3 regions of the Cellvibrio sp. 25HG11W-0 genome follow, and region 3 is predicted to be linked to each of the others. Evidence: predicted binding sites of a transcription regulator. Region 3 holds the regulator's gene; each other region holds the start of a gene.
The links. The regulator LexA, encoded in region 3, represses DNA repair genes until DNA is damaged. The targets are predictions, from matches to a motif close to ACTGTNTNTANANACAGT.
Positions count from the first base shown of each region.

Region 1: a site for LexA is predicted at 1,503-1,520, ahead of uvrD (DNA helicase II). Genes of this name have one in related genera too.
Region 2: a site for LexA is predicted at 1,822-1,839, ahead of recA (recombinase RecA). Genes of this name have one in related genera too.

Region 1 is NZ_CM174230.1:4,711,600-4,714,880, reverse strand. It holds gene AC0KUT_RS19780 (CPBP family intramembrane glutamic endopeptidase) at 1-483, shown strand, start outside; gene AC0KUT_RS19775 (hypothetical protein) at 859-1,284, shown strand; gene uvrD (DNA helicase II) at 1,559-3,281, shown strand, end outside.
Region 2 is NZ_CM174230.1:2,223,456-2,226,736, reverse strand. It holds gene AC0KUT_RS09265 (DUF4136 domain-containing protein) at 1-376, opposite strand, end outside; gene recA (recombinase RecA) at 613-1,662, opposite strand; gene AC0KUT_RS09255 (RNA methyltransferase) at 1,955-2,458, opposite strand; gene nspC (carboxynorspermidine decarboxylase) at 2,468-3,281, opposite strand, start outside.
Region 3 is NZ_CM174230.1:2,055,647-2,058,927, reverse strand. It holds gene fliS (flagellar export chaperone FliS) at 1-15, opposite strand, end outside; gene AC0KUT_RS08515 (hypothetical protein) at 122-412, opposite strand; gene fliS (flagellar export chaperone FliS) at 438-824, opposite strand; gene AC0KUT_RS08505 (DUF2845 domain-containing protein) at 1,103-1,465, shown strand; gene lexA (transcriptional repressor LexA) at 1,553-2,158, shown strand; gene AC0KUT_RS08495 (cell division inhibitor SulA) at 2,151-2,573, shown strand; gene AC0KUT_RS08490 (hypothetical protein) at 2,758-3,024, opposite strand; gene AC0KUT_RS08485 (hypothetical protein) at 3,125-3,281, opposite strand, start outside.

The DNA.
Region 1 (3,281 bases), 2.2 Mb from region 3:
GCCGATTTTGGCTGGCGCTGGGGCGATGTGAGTGCGCACTGGCGCGGCTATCTGTTGTTGCTCAGTCCTATTTTGGTATTTGTGGTCTTGGTGAGCTTCGGCGAAGACTTCGTTAATCATTACCCCTTTTATCGTCAGGCGGGGCGCAGTTGGTTTGATTTGCTCAGCTGGGAATGCCTCTATCTCTGCCAATTTGTGTTTTTAGAGTTCTTCTTTCGCGGCTTTATGCTCAATGCGCTGCGCCCTGCACTAGGTGCCAACGCTATTTGGGTGATGTGTGTGCCCTATATGATGATTCATCTGCCTAAGCTTTGGTTGGAAGCGACGGGGGCGATTTTATTTGGCTTATTTCTAGGTATTCTCGCTCTGCAATCGCGCTCAATTTGGGGCGGTGTCTTGGTGCATGCGGGTGTGGCCTTGAGTATGGATATAGCCGCACTCATGCGTAAACAGGGTTTGCCGGAGCAGTTTTGGCCTTTTTAACGCGCGCGCTCATGGCGTATTTGGAACCCTGTGCCTTAGCTTGTTGTACTTAACTTCCTCCTATTTTTTGGCCCTGCGACCTTACTCTGTTTCTTTTTGCTTAGAACATTATTCATTTTAATGACGGGCTTTGCGGTGCTCTTGAGACCTGAGTGGCAAAAATACTGTCGGTAATCTATACAAAAGTACCGTTGATGTTATTTTACACGTCAAATTTCTAATGGTTCTAATCAGTTTTCGTGAACAATCAAAAAAGTCTCGATAAGAGCTTTTAGGTTCTTGCACTGGGTAGGTAGGTGCGAGCTACAATGTGACTCGCGTCACACTTTGAAAATGGATGAACTGCTCAAGTCCCGTAATGGGGAGGGAAACGATATGCAGAAGCAATGTTTAGCCTTGCTTAGGTTGGCAATAATAGGCCTAGGGCTTTTGGTGAGCCTAGGTAGTCAAGCGAGTGTTGTGCACTATGACGCTCTAGGTGAACAGGGGATATTTGCTCCAAACTTCGCCCATCAGCCGCTAACGGGTGATAATAGTGTGTCATTGAATAATTCACGTAGTTTAGTTGATTTCTTAATTAGCCCAGCATTATTAGTATCCAATGGTACTTCTTTGACGGTTGCTGCGGGACAAGGGAACGTAACTTTGCCCCTAGATGAGCACCGTGATACCAGTGATGGTCATCATGGTTATGCCGTGCGGGAACAGAGCACTGCGCCCATTTCTGGCGCCTTTATATTGGTGCTGTTGGGTTTTGTGGTGTGGTTTTTGGCTAGAGCTAAGTGCTTGAATACTAAATAAATTTACACCCAGAACGCGCTGCAACTACGCATTACAGCACCCTGTGATAAAAATATCTAATCGTCAGCATCCTTGGATTCTGGCGATTTTGTTTTTTTGGCGTATTCATTTTGCGAAGGTTCCCCTCCCCCGCTTCGAGCTGGTTCTGTTTAGGCAACCCATGACGCCGTGAGCAAATCGCTGGCTTTAGCGCTGCCTCTTAAAATCAAGGGTGGTCATCTGTATATGTAAACAGTAAAATCCCCCATCACTCTTTAGCTCATGGCCCGCTCTTATGGATGTTTCCCTGCTGTTAGATTCACTTAATGATGCCCAGCGCGAGGCGGTATCCGCGCCTGCGACGAATCAATTGATTCTGGCGGGGGCGGGCAGCGGTAAAACGCGGGTGCTGGTGCATCGCATCGCCTGGCTGATTCAAGTAGAGCGAGTTTCCCCCTACTCCATAATGGCGGTGACCTTTACCAATAAGGCGGCGCGCGAAATGCGTGGACGCTTGGATGAGCTATTCAGCCAAACAGGCCATAACATCAACAGCCGGGCCATGTGGGTGGGCACCTTCCACGGCTTGGCTCATCGCCTACTTAAGGCGCACTGGCAAGATGCCAACTTGCCGCAAAACTTCCAGATTCTCGACAGTGACGATCAGCTGCGACTGATTAAACGCGTCTATCAAAACCTTAATATCGACTCGGAAAAGTGGCCGCACAAGCAGGCCCAGTGGTACATCAACGGCCAAAAAGACGAAGGCCTGCGCCCCCAGCACATAGAAGAAACGGGCGATCCCTTTGTGCGGGTGATGTTGCAGATCTACCGTGTTTATGAAGAGGATTGCCAACGCGGCGGCATGGTGGATTTTGCCGAGCTGCTGCTGCGCGCCCACGAGCTCTGGCTTAACAAACCGCATATTCTGCTGCACTACCGCGAGCGTTTTCCGTTTATTTTGGTGGATGAATTTCAAGATACCAATAGTGTGCAATACGCGTGGCTGCGGGTGCTGGCGGGTAAAGAGAGTTGCGTGACGGCGGTGGGCGACGACGATCAGTCCATTTACGGTTGGCGCGGCGCCAAAATCGAAAATATTCAGCGCTTCACCGAAGACTTCCCCAATGCCCAAACGATTCGCCTAGAGCAGAACTACCGCTCCACTGGCAATATTCTGGACGCCGCCAATGCGGTGATCAAAAACAACTTTGGTCGCCTCGGCAAAGAGCTGTGGACCGAAGGCAGCAAGGGCGACAAGATTGCGCTCTACGCCGCCTATAACGAACAGGACGAGGCGCGCTTTATCGTCGAGCGTATTGGCGATTGGGCACGCAAGGGCAACCCCAAGCAATCGGTCGCTATTCTCTATCGCTCCAATGCCCAATCGCGGGTATTGGAAGAGGCGTTGCTGCGCGAGGCCGTGCCCTATCGCATTTATGGCGGCCAGCGCTTTTATGATCGTCTTGAAATTAAAAATGCCTTGGCTTACATGCGTCTTATTAGCAATTGCCACGATGACGCCGGTTTTGAGCGGGTAATCAATACGCCCACGCGCGGTATTGGCGGCAAAACCATTGAAGAGCTGCGCCTGTTCGCGCGCGATCAGGGCTGTTCGCTGTGGATCGCCGCCGAGCAGATGCTCGCCAATCGGGTGTTTAGCCCACGTGCGGGCAATGCGGTGCAGTCATTTATCAACTTGATTAACAAGCTCAAAGTCGCCAGCAGCGATATTGATATAGAAGGGAACACCATTGGGCTGGACGACATTGCCAAGCTGGTGCTCGATGAAAGTGGCTTGTTGGAGTTCCATCAAAACGAAAAAGGCGAAAAAGGCCAGGCGCGCGGGGAGAACTTGCAAGAGCTGATAACCGCCTGCCGTGCCTTTGATGTGGACGAAGCAGACGAAGAATTATCGCCTTTGCAGCAGTTTTTGGACACAGCTGCGCTGGATGCTGGAGAAACCCAAGCAGACGAGTTTGAAGATGCTGTACAATTGATGACCTTACACTCCGCCA
Region 2 (3,281 bases), 170 kb from region 3:
GACGTAAACCCGTATTCGGGCCATGAAAAAAAGGCGATGGATAACGACGATAAAGCGGACTATAAAAACCAAATCCATAGAGCGCATCATAGCTCTGCGGATCAATTTTTTCCTCTACCACCACATGATAGCGAACCTCAAAATCGCCCCTATCTCCCTCTGCTCTTTTATACCGCTGCCCTAAATCAGCCTCTAATGCAGCATGAATATGACTGAGAGTAAAAGGTGATATGAGGATATTTTCTTTAATGTCCTGCTTAGCCTCCAACACACTAAATGATGTCAAACCTGCAAAACTATAATTTGCTTGATAGTCTGTCTCCACATAAGGTTCTGTGGTGCAACTGGCTAAGCCTAATAACATTACCAAGTACATGTATAATTTCAGTTTTTGTATTAGCAGCCCCATTGTCGCGCACTCCAAGTGTAAATTTCACTAGACGCGCAGCAGCCCAAAAATCACGCCACTCCAACGCCATATTTGCGAGGCAGCATAGCCAGCGCCTATAAGACTTGCAAGACAATCCATCAAAATGAACACACTAAAGAAATCAAAGTAACCAGACCCCATTAGCAAAAAGCCTCAGTATTATGAGGCTTTTAAAAAACTAATTACGATGACTCTTCTACCTCATCTGGCGCATCTACATCCCCAGGGCTCAGTGATAGGGCTGAAGTTGCCAATAATTCAGTGCGAACTCGCTGTTCAAGTTCTTGGGCAATAACAGGATTTTCCACAAGATACTTCATTACGTTGCTCTTGCCCTGTCCTATTTTATTACCTTGGTAGCTATACCACGCACCCGCTTTATCAACCATTCCTAGCTTCACGCCATAATCAACCACTTCACCCATGCGGTTAATACCGGCGCCATAAAGGATTTGGAATTCAGCCTGTTTGAAGGGAGGAGCAACCTTATTTTTAACAACCTTTACACGCGTTTCAGAGCCAACAACCTCCTCACCCTCCTTCACAGCTCCAATGCGACGAATATCCAAACGTACCGAGGCATAGAATTTAAGTGCATTACCACCTGTTGTAGTTTCAGGGTTACCAAACATAACACCAATTTTCATACGAATTTGGTTAATGAAAATCACCAAGCAATTAGCATTTTTGATATTACCCGTTATTTTACGTAAAGCTTGTGACATAAGGCGGGCCTGCAACCCCACATGATGATCACCCATCTCACCTTCAATTTCAGCGCGCGGCGTCAAAGCTGCAACAGAGTCAATTACCAGCACATCTACAGCCCCAGAACGAACCAACATGTCAGTCACTTCTAAAGCCTGTTCACCCGTATCAGGCTGAGAGATAATCAAGTCCTCAACTTTTACGCCTAACTTGGAGGCATATATAGGATCGAGCGCATGCTCGGCATCAATAAAAGCGCAGGTGCCACCTAAGCGTTGCGCTTCAGCAATAACCTGGAGAGTTAATGTAGTTTTACCCGAAGATTCTGGGCCGTAAATTTCTACAATCCGCCCGCGCGGTAAGCCGCCAATACCCAAGGCCACATCAAGCCCTAATGAACCCGTTGAAATGGCAGGAATCGCCACTTGCTCACGGTCGCCCATGCGCATCACGGTACCCTTACCAAATTGACGTTCGATTTGACTTAACGCCGCTAACAGCGCCTTCTCTTTGTTCGCATCCATTTGACACCTCAATATATTAATAAGTGGGTTGTTCAGCTGTCAGCTTATATGACTGACTTACCTAAGATTTATACCAATAGCTCTATACTCATTTCCGTCTTGCGTCATACCCAGTGAATACAAGTGCCGCAGCGGATAACCGAAGCATACACACATAAACCTGTATGTGCAAACAGTGTAGCTATTTATACAGTAGTTTATGATATTGGACCATCCGACCACCACCCTAAAACACGACCCAATCAAATCGCCAACTAGCAAATCAACTACAAGCCAATCACCTAAGGGGCTCCTATAACCTAGTCTTATTATTGGTATCACGATTTGCCGCTATGGGGCGCGCCGCAATCACCGCTCTATCCTCCTTACTTAGACGATCATATAACACTACATTTACTGTAGCCGCCAAATTCATACAGCCTATAGTGGGGATATAAACGACGTGCGCGCAGTGACTGAGCAACTCCTTTTTAATAGAACCATCCTCTGGGCCAAAAATATAATAGGCATTATCTGGATGAACAAAATCCATTAGCGGCGTTGCGCCCTCAATGAGCTCTATGGCGACCAGAGTTGTACCTTCAGGCCGCGCCGCTAAAAAATCATCCACGGCGACGAGAGGCACGCGTTCATGCGCATTCTTGGTGTCCGTAAAAAATTTACGGGCACGGGTATAACGCTCACCGCTGTAAAACACTTTGGTTGCTTCGTAGCAGCCAGCAGCGCGCAACACCATGCCCACATTCTCAGGACTTTTAGGATTTACGAGGCCGATGTATACGGCGGAGGTTTTCATAACATTTACTCAGGATAATCGTTGTTTAAAATCTTCATAACCAAATTGACGCACAAGTTGCAGCTCATTGTTGCGCGAATCCCAAATAGCGATTGCCGGTAAATTTATCCCGTTGAAGGTTGTGGTTTTTACCATGGTGTAATGCGCCATGTCATCAAATATAAGTCGCTGACCAAGCGCCAGCGGCTCAGCAAAACTATAATCGCCGATAACATCTCCCGCCAAACAGGTCATGCCGCCCAATCGATAAGTGTGCGCTAATTCATTAGGCATGGCGGCATCTAAAACATCAGCGCGGTAAGGCATCTCCAGTACATCAGGCATATGGCACGTTGCGGAGGTATCCAAAATAGCTTGCGCCATAGAATTCCAGGTAATATCCAAAACTTCAGCTATCAACACGCCACTGCGAATCGCAACAGCCTCACCCGGCTCCATATAAACTTGCAGCTTGTGGCGCGCCTGAAAGGCTTTCAATACGCCGATGAGTTCATCCACTTGATAATCATTGCGGCTGATATGGTGACCACCACCAAAGTTAATCCATTCAAGACACTTAAAATAAGTGCCGAATTTTTCCTCTACCGCTTCAAGCGTGCGCAATAGTGGCGGTAAATCCTGCTGGCAAAGCGTATGAAAGTGCAGACCACTTATACCATCTAATAACGCGGGATCGTTTTTTAAAGTTTGTTGAAATACAGCGCAAGGAACGCCCATGCGCGAACAAGGTGCGCAGGGATCATAGAGCGGAACATCACCTTCGGAATGTTCCGGATTAATGCGAATACCGAATTGCAATTCTGGGCGCCGCTGTTTAGCCGTT
Region 3 (3,281 bases):
GTTATAGTTAGACACAAAAACAACTCCTAGGCGGATAAATAGTGTCCTAAGGCTAGCAGGGCTGAGCATTTTTTGCGAGTCTTGCTATAAAAAACAGTTTTTAAAAACTGAACACCTAAAATCATGCCCCAACGACTTTATGAGCCATAGCATCAACTGCCTGCTGACACTGTGCAATCATATTCGCATATACGCCCTTTAACTCGCTCAACGCTAGAACGAGCGTAGTCTTATCATCTCGATTGGCTGCAATAACACGCTCAATAAGAAGTACACAAATAGCATCCAGATGACGAATCTTCGCCCAATCATCATCCTTAACAGCCCGATTAAGCTCAGACTGTAAGGAGCGCATAGCGGCTATGCCCGCTACCCCAGAATACTCTGGCTCATCAATCAACCTAATACTCATGTATTTCGCCTCCTAAAACTTAGAATTAAACTTGGGCGGCAATAGCATCCCAAGATGATTTAATATCCCCCAATAGACGCCCACACTCATCCAAATACTCGGGCTTATTTTCGTAATTTGCTTGGGTTAGTCGGCGAATAACATAGTCGTACAAGCTATCAAGATTAAGTGCCAGATCGCCCCCGTCCTTATCATTTAAGCTGCCCTGTAAACCCGCCACTATATTGACTGCCTTACCGATTAATTCACCCTTTCGTGCTATTTGATTCTGCGCCATAGCGCCCTTAGCTTGAGCAATACGTTCTAGTGCACCTTCGAATAACATCTGAATCAGCCTGTGCGGTGAAGCCTCTTCAACGCCAGAGTGCACTTTCACGTTGGAATAACTTTGAACTGCAGAGAAAGAATTCATCGCATACCCTTATTAAATTGACAGACAGATTAAATTAAAAAGAAAGTATCTAGGCTGGCTAGGCTTTAAAAAAACCGAACATTCCTGTCACATTAAGATGCCAAACACTTATTACTCGCCCCAATTAAGGTTGCGGCTGAACCAGCAAAATCTTTAACGTAAATACAAAAAATCCTTTCTGTTAACGGCGTTATCGATAAAAAAGTTCAGGAGCTATTCAGACATAAAAACGGAATATTTAGCTCACACAGCGGTCACTATTTTTTCAGGAAAAATCAATGAAAAACCTTATAAAAACAGCCAGCCTTGCCCTAACATTAAGCCTCATTTGCACACCTAGCCGCGCCGAGTCCTTACGCTGCCAAGGCAAACTCGCAAAAATAGGCGATACGAAGTTCGAAATTACCGAGAAGTGCGGCGAACCCGTGGCTACTGATCACTTTTGCCAACCAATCGAAAACCCACCCTTAATTCAGGCTGTTCAAAATGGCACTCAAAATACACAAATCAATATTGTCAGCCAAAGCTGTATAGATGTAGACGTATGGAGCTACAGCCCTGGAAAGGGGCGTTTTATCACTCACCTTTACTTCACCCAAGGCCAATTAGTCGATATGAAGTACGGCGACAGGATTAAATAACAACCAATTCGAAAAACTATTGCACACACGAGAATACTGTATATAATCACAATCACTGTATAAATAAACAGATAACTCGGAGTGCCTATGCTTAACCTTACTAACCGCCAAGAACAGGTTTTACAGATAATCCGACAACATTTAGAAGAAACTGGCTACCCACCTACTCGCGCAGAAATTGCCAATATCCTAGGCTACAAATCAGCCAATGCGGCAGAGGAGCATATAAAGGCGCTTGCACGTAAAGGGGCTATTGAAGTCATACCAGGAGCATCACGCGGTATACGCCTTCCTGAAACCACCAACAATGGCATTCCAATCATTGGACGTGTAGCTGCAGGCAACCCAATACTGGCGCAAGAACATATAGAAGACTATTGCAACATACCCTCCAGCTTCTTCTCGCCCAGTGCAGATTATCTCTTGCGTGTAAACGGCATGAGCATGAAGGATGCTGGAATAATGGATGGCGACCTGCTGGCCGTACACAGAACAGATCAAGTACGAAATGGGCAAATTATTGTTGCACGCATTGGCGAAGAAGTAACCGTGAAGCGTTTCAGACGCAGTGGTAATCGCGCTCAGATTGAACTTCTCCCAGAAAACCCTGATTTCGACATTATTCATGTCGATATGCGCGACCAAGAATTTTCTATAGAAGGATTAAGCGTAGGAGTAATTCGCCGTGACTAATATCGCCTATCAAATTACCACTAACACAGCATCCATTAACCATAAATCTACCCAGCAAACCAGTGGGGTCACAGAGTTGGTACTCACCAGTGATGCACCTGAGCAACTGGTACTGCTATTACCTATGATTGCATTCTTAAGCAATAGCTGTAGCGATCGCTGGATTACGTGGGTTGCACCGCATAATGTCGACCGCAGTTTATTAGAAGCCTATGGTGTCAACACTCGCTACATTCGTCTAGTGCACTGCCAAGACCTACCGCAACTCTTGCGCGTAACCCATAACGCACTCGCTAGCGGCAATAGTCACACTGTCATCGCCAGCCCCGGTAAATTAACAGACAAAGAGCTCATACACCTTGAAAGTGCAGCAGCAGAAGGACAATGCCAATGCCTGCTATTACGCGTGCGCTAATTAAGGGGTATTAGCTCGCAAAACAATAACACAGGGTTTTAAGGAAGGAGTCTTATAAGAATCAAAACCAGAAAGGTACCTTAGTAAGTAAGGTAATAACGCGAACTTTCCACCTATCAAGCACAACACAAACTAAAAAACGACATTCACCTAGGCTCTTATTGAACGATAGATTTAAGGCAACTCAGTGTAAAATCAATTTTTCATGACCACCGATTTCATCTGGCATGTCGTCTAGCACTGCATCTGCTTGTAGCTCAGTCAAATCACCCACCGCATCCATACCAGCCTCAATCATAGCTTTAGCAACAGTAAACTTTGCTTCACCTAAAAACGCCAACGATTCTGCAGAAAAGCGAATTGTGACCATGGGCTCATTTTTTTCGCCATCTGGTCGCTGTAGGGCTACATCGCCATTTATTAGCTCAATAATTTCATAAAAAGTCGACATAAACACCTCAAAAATACACAACAAATAATACAAGCATAAAAAAATTGGGCGCGATTCTAGCACCCAAACATAGGGCAGATGAATTAAATATAGCTGGCTACTAAATTTCAGCTTTTAATTGATGTTTGGCTAGCGCGCTAGGCAACGCCAACAACAGCAAACATTCGACCTCGATGTTAAAGCTTAAAATACCGGAACCCGCAGGCAATAGCATTGCCTGCCCCGCTGAAAAACTATTTTCAGCATTACCTTCTCGA